One region of the Solibacillus sp. GQ1 genome, then DNA from elsewhere that is predicted to be linked to it. Evidence: riboswitches for the same ligand, from Rfam matches in the RefSeq annotation. Region 1 holds a riboswitch; each other region holds the start of a gene.

Region 1 (3,281 bases):
AATGGCCGTTTCTCCGCTGCCTCAAGTCGAACAAGTAGTACAATATGCATTAACAGAAATTCCTGCAAATAAAATTTTACTTGGGCAAAATTTGTATGGTTACGATTGGACATTACCTTTTGTACAAGGAGGAGATTACGCAGAAGCGATAAGCCCGCAACGTGCAATTGAAGTGGCCAAACGCTACAACGCAGCAATCCAATTTGACTATACAGCACAGGCACCCTACTTTAACTATTATGATGAGCAAGGGCGTTCACATATTGTCTGGTTTGAAGATGCGCGTTCGATTCAGGCGAAGTTCGATTTAGTAAAGCGATTAAATTTGCGCGGAGTCGGCTATTGGAAGCTCGGTCTGCCATTCCCGCAAAATTGGCAGCTCATCGGGGCTAATTTTAATGTAGTGAAGAAATAGCAAAAGGAAAGAAAGTCAGATGAAAAAACATCTGACTTTTTGATTGTCATCTAAATTAAGAAGGAGATTTTATTGAAGCTGATGAAGTATTAGTAGTAGCTGAATAAAAGGGGGATTATAGATGGGGAATATTCCGAAAATTTTACAAAACTTACGTATCCCAGTAATCGGGGCACCATTGTTTATTATTAGCAATCCGAAATTGGTCATTGAACAATGTAAGGCAGGAATAGTCGGGTCAATGCCTGCGTTAAATGCAAGACCGGCAAGCCAGTTGGATGAATGGTTAGCTGAAATTACAGAGGAGTTGGCCAGCTATAATGCCAAAAATCCGGATCGGCCGGCAGCGCCATTTGCCATTAATCAGATTGTCCATAAAACAAATGACCGGCTGGAACAGGATATGGAGCTCTGTGTGAAATATAAAGTTCCGATTATTATTACTTCACTTGGGGCACGTGAAGAAGTATTTGAGGCAGCACATCGTTATGGAGGCATCGTTTTCCATGATGTCATTAACAATCATTTTGCAAAAAAAGCGATTCAAAAAGGTGCAGACGGCATCATTGCTGTAGCAACAGGCGCAGGTGGCCATGCAGGTCAGCAAAGCCCATTTGCGCTCGTACAGGAAATCCGTGAATGGTTTGACGGTCCATTAGCTTTATCAGGATCAATCGCACGAGGACATTCGGTATTGGCTGCACAGGCGATGGGGGCTGATTTTGGCTATATCGGTTCACCATTCATCGCGACCGAAGAAGCGTTTGCTCGTCAAGAATATAAACAGATGATTGTTGATAGTACTGCAGAAGATATTGTATACAGCAATTTATTTACAGGAATCCACGGGAATTATTTGAAAGGTTCTATCATGAACGCGGGGATGGACCCGAGTAATTTAAAAGAAAGTGATCCTTCAGCAATGAACTTTAACGATAATACCGCAAAAGCCTGGAAAGATATTTGGGGCAGCGGGCAAGGAATTGGCGCGATTAAAGAGATTACTTCCACAAAACAATATGTCGATAAATTGGCCGAGGAATATGCTCAGGCTTATCAGGAACTGACTGGTAAAAGATCTGCAGTAACCCATCTACAATAGATGTCAGCGCATCATTAGTAACAAAATTTTTACTAACGATGCGCTATTTTGTGAATTTGTTATTGAACTATTAATTTCGTAATTTTGTGAATTCACTTGCCCGGGTCGAATTAATTTGTTACACTCGGGGTAATTAAATGCATTTGCGGGGGGACACAGCAGTGTTGAGAAGGTTAAAACCTGACCCTTAGAACCTGGCCGTTAATACGGACGTAGGGAGCAAAGTACACGCTATACATATGTACTTACTTTGGCTCCGCGTATCCTTTACGTGGAGTCTTTCTTTTGCAAATATACAAGCATTTGATTTGCGGGGGGACACAGCAGTGTTGAGAAGGTTAAAACCTGACCCTTGGAACCTGGCCGTTAATACGGACGTAGGGAGCAATGAAAAGTGGTACTTACACTTTTTGGGGACGTCTCTCTATATTGAGGCGTCTTTTTTGTGCTTCCGCCAACAAAAAGGAGGAGTAACAATGGGATTTTGTGAAAAGGTAAGGAAAGAAACGGATTTTTATTGGGAGGCTAGCTTCTATCACCCTTTTGTACAAGGGATTGCAGATGGGAGTTTACCGCTTGAAAAGTTTAAGTTTTATATGCTGCAGGATGCATATTATTTAAAACATTATACGAAAGTTCTTGCTCTTGCAGCTGCAAAAGCGACTACGGATGACGATGTTCAATATTTTCTGCAAACAGCAAAATTTATTCATGACGCAGAGCTGGAGTTACACCGTACAACGTTTAAAGAATTAGGTGTGACAGCGGATGATTTGGAACAATTCGAACCGGCTCCAGCAGCCTATAACTATGTAAGCCATATGTATAATGCAGTGCATAACGGAGATGTAGCAGAAGCATTTGCGGCAATTTTACCGTGCCCATGGCTGTATCAGGAGATTGGGCAAAGGTTAAAAGATGCATGTCCGAATGTCCCTCTTTATGAACAGTGGATTGCATTATATGCTTCCGAGGAGATGCTTCAAAATATTGAAGTACAAAAATCGATGCTGGATCGATATGCGAAAGAACAACCTGCAAAGCTAAAAGTATTGCAGGAGCATTTTAAGAAAAGCTGCTATTACGAATGGATGTTCTGGGAGATGCCTTGGACAAAGCAAAGCTGGGAACAAGGGGTGTATATAAATGAGTCTGCAAGCAATTTATAATAAACAACCATTAGTTCATTGTATTACCAACTATGTTGTCGCAAATTTTACAGCGAATGGCTTGCTGGCGGTAGGAGCTTCACCAGTAATGGCGGATGCAATAGAAGAAGTGGGAGAAATGGCTGCCCAGGCCAATGCTTTACTTTTAAATATGGGCACTTTGAATGAACGGACAATAGAGTCGATGAAGAAAGCAGGACTTAGCGCAAACATGCATAATACTCCGGTTGTTTTTGATCCAGTAGGTGTAGGGGCAACGAAGTTTCGAGCGGAGACAGCACAACAATTGCTCGACCTTTTAAAGATTAATGTAATCCGCTGCAATATTGGAGAAATGGCGGCTCTTGCGGGAGTAAATTGGGCGTCTAAAGGTGTGGATAGTGGCAAAGGAGATATCGATGTTGCAGTGACTGCCAAAAAGTTGGCTAATAACTATCAATGTATTGTGATTGTAACAGGAGAACAAGATGTTATTACTGATGGGATAAGAGTGGGATTTGTAGAGGGTGGTCATGAAAAGGTGACAAAAATGACGGGGAGTGGCTGCTTGCTTAGTGCCTTTTGTGCAGCGGTGCTTGCGGTCAGTAAAGAACCG
Region 2 (3,281 bases), on a different contig from region 1:
CAAGGTGTAGACTACCGGGCGATCGGGAAGTATGTTGAAATCAATTCGCCTGAAAAAATCGTGTTCACTTTTAAAATGCCGCAATTCAGCGAACTGGAAGATACAATCACAGTGGAGCTGAAAGAGTTGGGACAAGGCAGTGAAATGACGTTCACTCAACTGATCCATGTTGAAAATGAAGAGCAATGGACAGATGCAGACATCGTAAAAGCTCTAGATGAAATGCGAGATGGCACAGAACATGGCTGGAATTTAATGTTCATGGGTCTGAAGGAATTAGTTGAGACCGGAAAAGTGAGCTATCAAGGTTAGGACGTATAATGAAACACAAGGTGGGGGTTATGACCATCCGGTGATTGAATTTTCGGGGAAGATTTTCTAATAAAAGGTTGAATTGTTCTACTATATCTTTATACGGTTCCAGAAGAAGTAGCCGCATCTTCGGAACAACAGCTCATCGCGAAATTTAAATATTAAATCAAAGGCACCGTCTAGTTAGGAGATGCCTCTAACTTATAGGGAGAAAAGTTCGCGAAAAATGGTAAAATAGGCTAAATTGAAGTGGTGTAAATTTGAATTCAGAAGGGGAAGGGTACAATGAAAAGCGCAAAACCATTTTTAATGTTTCAAGGCGGCGTTGCAGAAGAAGCAATGAACTTCTACACATCCGTTATCGAGGACGCAGAAATTACGAGTATTGTCCGCTATGGAGCAAATGAAGGCGGAGATGAAGGGAAAGTTATGCAAGCAACTTTTTCGATAAAAAGTCAGGAATTTATGTGCATTGACAGTAATTTAAAACATGAGTTTGGCTTCACACCGTCATTTTCTATTTTTATTACATGTGATACAGAAGAAGAAATCAATCATCTTTATGAAAAACTGCTTGATGGCGGACATCCGTTAATGCCAATCGGTGATTACGGTTTCAGTAAGAAATTCGGCTGGTTAAATGACCGTTACGGCGTGTCATGGCAGATCAATTTAGCTTAATAAAATGTGCCGGGTGCCATGACTCGATACCCGGCGCTTCATATTCTAATATATTTTAAAGTCTTCTAATAATAAATCCCTTGCGTTCAACGCCAGCTCTTCACCCAACATTCTGATAAAGCATCCCGCCAAATGCCCGATTTCTCACCATAATCTTCAGCAAGCCATAGCCTAAAAGCGCACCCGCAAACGAACTCATCATAAATGCCGGGACAAAACCGAACAGTGCCGCTTCCTGACCTAAAAATAAAATCGCAATCGGATAAGTAGCCAACGCACCGAGCAACCCTGTCCCAATCACTTCACCTACCGCTGCAAACGCCAACTTCTTCGTTTTCGCAAACAAAAATGCAGCGAGAAGTGCGCCAATCATACTCCCCGGATAGGCAAAGATACTGCCTGTCCCCATCAAATTTCTTAACGTCGATGTAAGAAACGCCTGTAATACCGCATACCATGGACCGAGCAGTACCGCCGATACGACATTGGCAAAGTGCTGAATCGGAAAAATTTTTGCAAAACCTAATGGGATATACACCAAACTGCTGAGAATCGTCGTAATCGCTGCGATAATCGCGGAATATGTAAGTTTTCTCGTTTTATTCATTTCTACCATCCTTTATAATAATTTTTGCAACAAAAAAAACCACTTTCAATTAAGAAAGTGGTATCGTAGCCTATACAAAAATAAAAATAGGGGATCGACACTACTTTCCTACGCTAGTATTACCTAGATCAGGTGCAAAGGGTACTTCTCAGCCAAAAGGCGCCCCTAGTAGTTTTATGAGCAGATCATCTGCTTCCAATATTGGGTTAATTTCACAATTATCATAACACGGCCGTTTCATTATGCAAATGCATTTTCTAAATTTGATTCCTTTGACCGAGAAAAACTACTGCTCATACCCGCCGCCATAATTACCGGGTTGGGCATGTTGCCAAGGGTTTGGCGGACCGATGAAAGTATTCGGTCTGACAGGAGCAATTGCCTGCTGCCATAAATTTTCGTTCATGCCATACGTATGGGCCATAATATTTGCTGGTGTCAGCTTAAGGAGGTCGGAACCTAAAATGACTTCCGGTGTCGGAGCATTAAAAATGGCAAGCAGATGCGTGTTGTTTTGCGTAGCGACTTCGTAATGCCACCACCCTTGAGGAACGTTCGCTACTTGACCGGGGCTAATCGGAAAATGCATCAGCTGTTTCGTAAACGGATTCAAAATCGAAACAATCGCACTCCCTGTAATACAGTAAACAAGTTCCGCCGCATTTTGGTGATAGTGCGGTTCAATCACATTATTGGCGCTAAGATATATATCAAGCAGCGATATATTATCAAGCGTATTTAACTGGTTGCCGCCCATTACATTAATAAAATTTTGCTGGTCTTTAACGAATAACGGGTTTTTATTAAGGTCGAATGTAAACTGGGATTGCACTGATGTATAATCTTGATTCGGGTTCAATAGTTCACCTCTTTTTTATTGTAGTTAAAATATGCAATAATTTACCAGTGTGTGCCTATGTCGTTAGTAGCCATCCATTTAAAAATACACATACAACGCATTGATTAATGTGAAAATTAAAATAAACAGGGTGGCACCACATACAATAATTTCTGTAAAGTGGACGAACATGACTCTTTCATAACTTAACTCAGCTTTACGAAAACCAAAGAAATTCCCATGACTGATAATATAAATAAACGTACTCACGACCATTAAGGAAGACATTAAAAACGAAATCGTTGGCAAAGAAGTAACGTAGCGCGAGTTGCCCCCTGTTTCCATATAGAGCGGAATATCCAACCTCTTGCTTAACACAAAACTGACAATGACCAGGATGTAGATAATAAGCGAAATATTAAAGGGATGTTTGCGGTAATCGATCAGATCAAGCATCATTTTTGTCTTCCCTTTATACTCCCAGTCCTTATTGTCTTCTACTCTGTCACCATTCAACATGTAAATAATACCGGCTATTACAAGCCCCGAAAATAAATACCATTCCAGCATCGTAAAAAACAGCGTCCAGTTATAAAACGGTGCGATCACAAGCGGTAGAACAACAAGTCCACTCAACCATTTATTAACTGGCTGATTAGCAGTAAGCCATTCGTTTAGAGCATGCCGTTTATCTTTTGTATGTGCTTTTTCCTGTTCCCGGTAACTGAAGATTTGATTCATTACAAAAGTGCATCCTACCAGTACTAACCCGATTCCGAAAGTAAGATAAGAAGCTTTCGGATAAATCACGACCTCATCATAATTAAGGATGATCCAGTTCCC
Region 3 (3,281 bases), on a different contig from region 1:
AGTAACACAAGAATTGGCAAGCCAGCAGCAAAAACATCGCCATTTGAAACTTGCAATTCAAAATGCACTTGAAGCGATGCAAAAAATCCAATTGGATGAAAAATCTTGTGAAGTAAACCATCTCCATGCGAAAAATCTTGTAACAGAAAAACAGCAGGAATCTCTTTTAGCGCAAAAAGCATTTGAATCAGCATTGGAGCAGGAAGGTTTCGACTTGGAAACGTATAAGACTGCGTTACTGCCTTTAAATGTACAGCAGCAAATTCAGGATGCGGTTGAAGCGTACAAACAAAGTGTTCATACATTATCTGTTCAAATTGCTGAGGAAGAACCTTTGCTCGAAGGAAAAGAACGAGCTGATTTAACGGCATGTGAGCAACTGATTCATGAGCTGAATGAGCAGATCGAGGCACAGTACTCGAAAATGACATTGATCCAGTCCTATGTGGAGCAATGTGAGGAGACGCGCGATAAACTTGACCAATCCGCACAGCAGATTGAAAGCTATAAAGCGAAACTGATGCAAGTCGAACATGTTTATAATTTAATTCGCGGTCAAAATGATGCGAAGATTTCATTTGAGCGGTTTGTACAAATCGGCTATTTGGAAAAAGTGACGCATGCGGCAAATGAACGTTTGCGTGTCTTATCAAATGGCCAATACTTCCTGAAATCTACAGGAAGGAAAGAAGGAAATGCCCAAAGCGGACTCAGCATCGATGTATATGACAGTCATACAGGGCAAACGCGGGATGTAAAAACACTGTCCGGTGGTGAAAAATTCAATGCCTCACTTTCATTAGCTTTAGGAATGGCCGATGTTATTCAAAGTGTTCAAGGAAGTGTGCATATCGATACGATGTTTATTGATGAAGGATTCGGTACTTTGGATGAGGAAGCGTTAAGAAGAGCAATCGATATATTGATTGATCTTCAGCAAACAGGGCGCTTAATCGGCGTCATTTCCCATGTGGCCGAATTAAAAGCAGCAATGCCGGCTATTTTGCAAGTGCAAAAGCTAAAAGAAGGCTACAGTAAAACTGAGATTATTATTAAGTAAGAAAAAAACACATTTCCCTCCAGTTAAAGTGGGAAATGTGTTTTTTGCGTCAACGTTTTGGAGTTCGTCGTGAAGTTGCTGGTTGGGGTGTAGTTTTTTTGTTGTCCATCATTTTTTTTATGATTGGATACACGATTGGTCCATATTTAATTGCTGTTTTAATGAGTTTTTTTAATTTCATTAGTAAACACTCCTTAACGAATACATTTCGTATAAAAAATATACCCAAAGATGGAGCATTCATAAACATTAACGTAAAACTTTAATCGCTTGAGCTAAATTCCATATCGCCAGGATAAACGTAATAACAACTAAAAAAATAAATCCGATAAAATGCGAACTAATAAAAAAATCCTGAATGCTCAAGGTTAAAGTGTCATTCCAGGAAAGAACGGAAGTGAAAAAGTAAATCATATAAAAAATCCCTAACAGTATCGGTATGAGTTGGGTAATAAAAGCTTTTTTAGAATGTCCTTTAACGGCATCATCTTTCGTAACAATAAATATAATTAACGGTAAAATAAACGGTGCAAAATAAAAGCTCAAATAGCTCAGTGCACTTAAACCTTTCGATTGATCCATTATTTATCACTCCTTCGTATCTAGTATATGTAATTCTATTACGTTTCAAAATAATAGCTGTTGAAAGTTTTAAAAATATTCGTTACAATGAGCATGTTCAAACAATAAAAATTAGATGTACCACAAGGGGTGCCGAGAAAGTCGGCTGAGATTGTGCACGGGATTGCACTGACTCTTTGAACCTGTAAGTTAGCACTTGCGTAGGGATGTGGATAGAATCCGACTGTTCAAACGATAGTCAGGCTTTTGTCCTGATTATCGTTTTTTACTTTTTCTAAATACCTAGAAGAAGTAAAAGTTCCATTCTATCCCTCTTCACTTTTGTTACATCGGATAAAAGAAAGGGGCATTGTTATGGACAGAAAGAAATTATTGATGATGGTGGAGATAGCGATATTTGCTGCCATCGGACTTGTGTTGGATCAAGTATCATTTAAAATGTGGGCACAAGGCGGGTCAATCAGCTTTGTTATGGTGCCGATCATGTTAATGGCCATTCGTTGGGGATTAACAGCAGGACTTGCAACAGGCTTGCTGATCGGCGTGATGCAAATGATGTTCGGTGCATACATTGTACACTGGCTTCAGGCTATTTTAGATTACGGTCTTGCATTTACAGTAGTAGGGTTAGCGGCAATTGTAAGAAAGCCGTTATTAGAGGCTGCACAATCTCTCAATAAAGTGAAAATGGCATTTTATATCGTCATTGGGGCACTTATAGGTGGTGCTTTAAGATTTGTATCGCACTTGCTTGCAGGTGTCGTATTCTTTAAAGAATATGCTGGCGATGATAATGTATGGGCCTATTCAATTATCTACAACAGTACTTATATGGTACCTGCTACTATACTTACGGCAATTATCGCAGTTGTTTTATTCACATCTGCACCTCGTTTACTGCAAAAAGTAAAAACAACATAACGAATAGAAAACTCAAAGCTTGCAGTGAGGAATACTTTTCCTGCTGCAAGTTTTTTCATATTAATAGTAGAAAGTTGTACTAAATTAGTAATTAAACGGCAAATTTTAAAATCCTTGAACAATTACAACCGATTTTAAGTATGCTATAGTTAAGGATAGACATTGTTTAAGAGGAAGGAAGTTACACATGATTGTTACTACTCAAGAAGAAATCCAGGCGTTTAAAAAAATTGGACGCATTTGTGCTGAAATTCGTGAGGCGATGAAAGCTGCGACAGTACCTGGCGTGACAACGAAAGAATTAGATGAAATTGCAGGCCGTATGTTTGCGGAAGCAGGCGCGGTTTCGGGTCCTAAAGGTGAATACGATTTTCCGGGATATACATGCATTTCAGTAAATCACGAAGTTGCACATGGTATTCCAGGTAACAAGGTTATTCAGGAAGGCGATATCGTAAACATTGATGTTTCGGGCTCTTTAAACGGGTATTTTGCAGATACAGGTATTTCATTTGTTGTTGGTGAAGGTTATGAAGATAAAGAAAAACTTTGCACTGTAGCAAAATCAGCATTTGATCGTGCAATGACAAAGGTGAAAGCAGGTTCAAAATTAAATCAAATCGGTAAAGCAGTAGAGCGTGAAGCACGTGATCACGGGTTGACAGTAATTATGAACTTAACAGGTCATGGCTTAGGTAAATCATTACACGAAGAGCCA

The links. A riboswitch is a leader RNA that binds a small molecule or an ion and turns the genes downstream of it on or off. The one in region 1 is predicted to bind thiamine pyrophosphate.
Region 2: linked by a shared signal. The riboswitch ahead of thiW (energy coupling factor transporter S component ThiW) and the one ahead of tenA (thiaminase II) in region 1 are both predicted to bind thiamine pyrophosphate.
Region 3: linked by a shared signal. The riboswitch ahead of thiT (energy-coupled thiamine transporter ThiT) and the one ahead of tenA (thiaminase II) in region 1 are both predicted to bind thiamine pyrophosphate.

What each region holds. Positions count from the first base shown of each region.
Region 1 is NZ_JCAXEX010000001.1:2,182,972-2,186,252, reverse strand. Features, by position in the region: gene AC6CH1_RS11170 (glycoside hydrolase family 18 protein) at 1-415, shown strand, start outside; gene AC6CH1_RS11165 (NAD(P)H-dependent flavin oxidoreductase) at 537-1,517, shown strand; TPP riboswitch at 1,655-1,753, shown strand; TPP riboswitch at 1,820-1,918, shown strand; gene tenA (thiaminase II) at 1,994-2,686, shown strand; gene thiM (hydroxyethylthiazole kinase) at 2,664-3,281, shown strand, end outside.
Region 2 is NZ_JCAXEX010000002.1:238,271-241,551, forward strand. Features, by position in the region: gene AC6CH1_RS13565 (SRPBCC family protein) at 1-312, shown strand, start outside; gene AC6CH1_RS13570 (VOC family protein) at 598-993, shown strand; gene thiW (energy coupling factor transporter S component ThiW) at 1,094-1,600, opposite strand; TPP riboswitch at 1,689-1,777, opposite strand; gene AC6CH1_RS13580 (cupin domain-containing protein) at 1,887-2,459, opposite strand; gene AC6CH1_RS13585 (nucleotidyltransferase) at 2,538-3,281, opposite strand, start outside.
Region 3 is NZ_JCAXEX010000004.1:44,608-47,888, reverse strand. Features, by position in the region: gene AC6CH1_RS15625 (AAA family ATPase) at 1-1,060, shown strand, start outside; gene yxzF (small protein YxzF) at 1,110-1,241, opposite strand; gene AC6CH1_RS15615 (magnetosome magnetite crystal formation protein family) at 1,310-1,642, opposite strand; TPP riboswitch at 1,758-1,866, shown strand; gene thiT (energy-coupled thiamine transporter ThiT) at 1,997-2,563, shown strand; gene map (type I methionyl aminopeptidase) at 2,751-3,281, shown strand, end outside.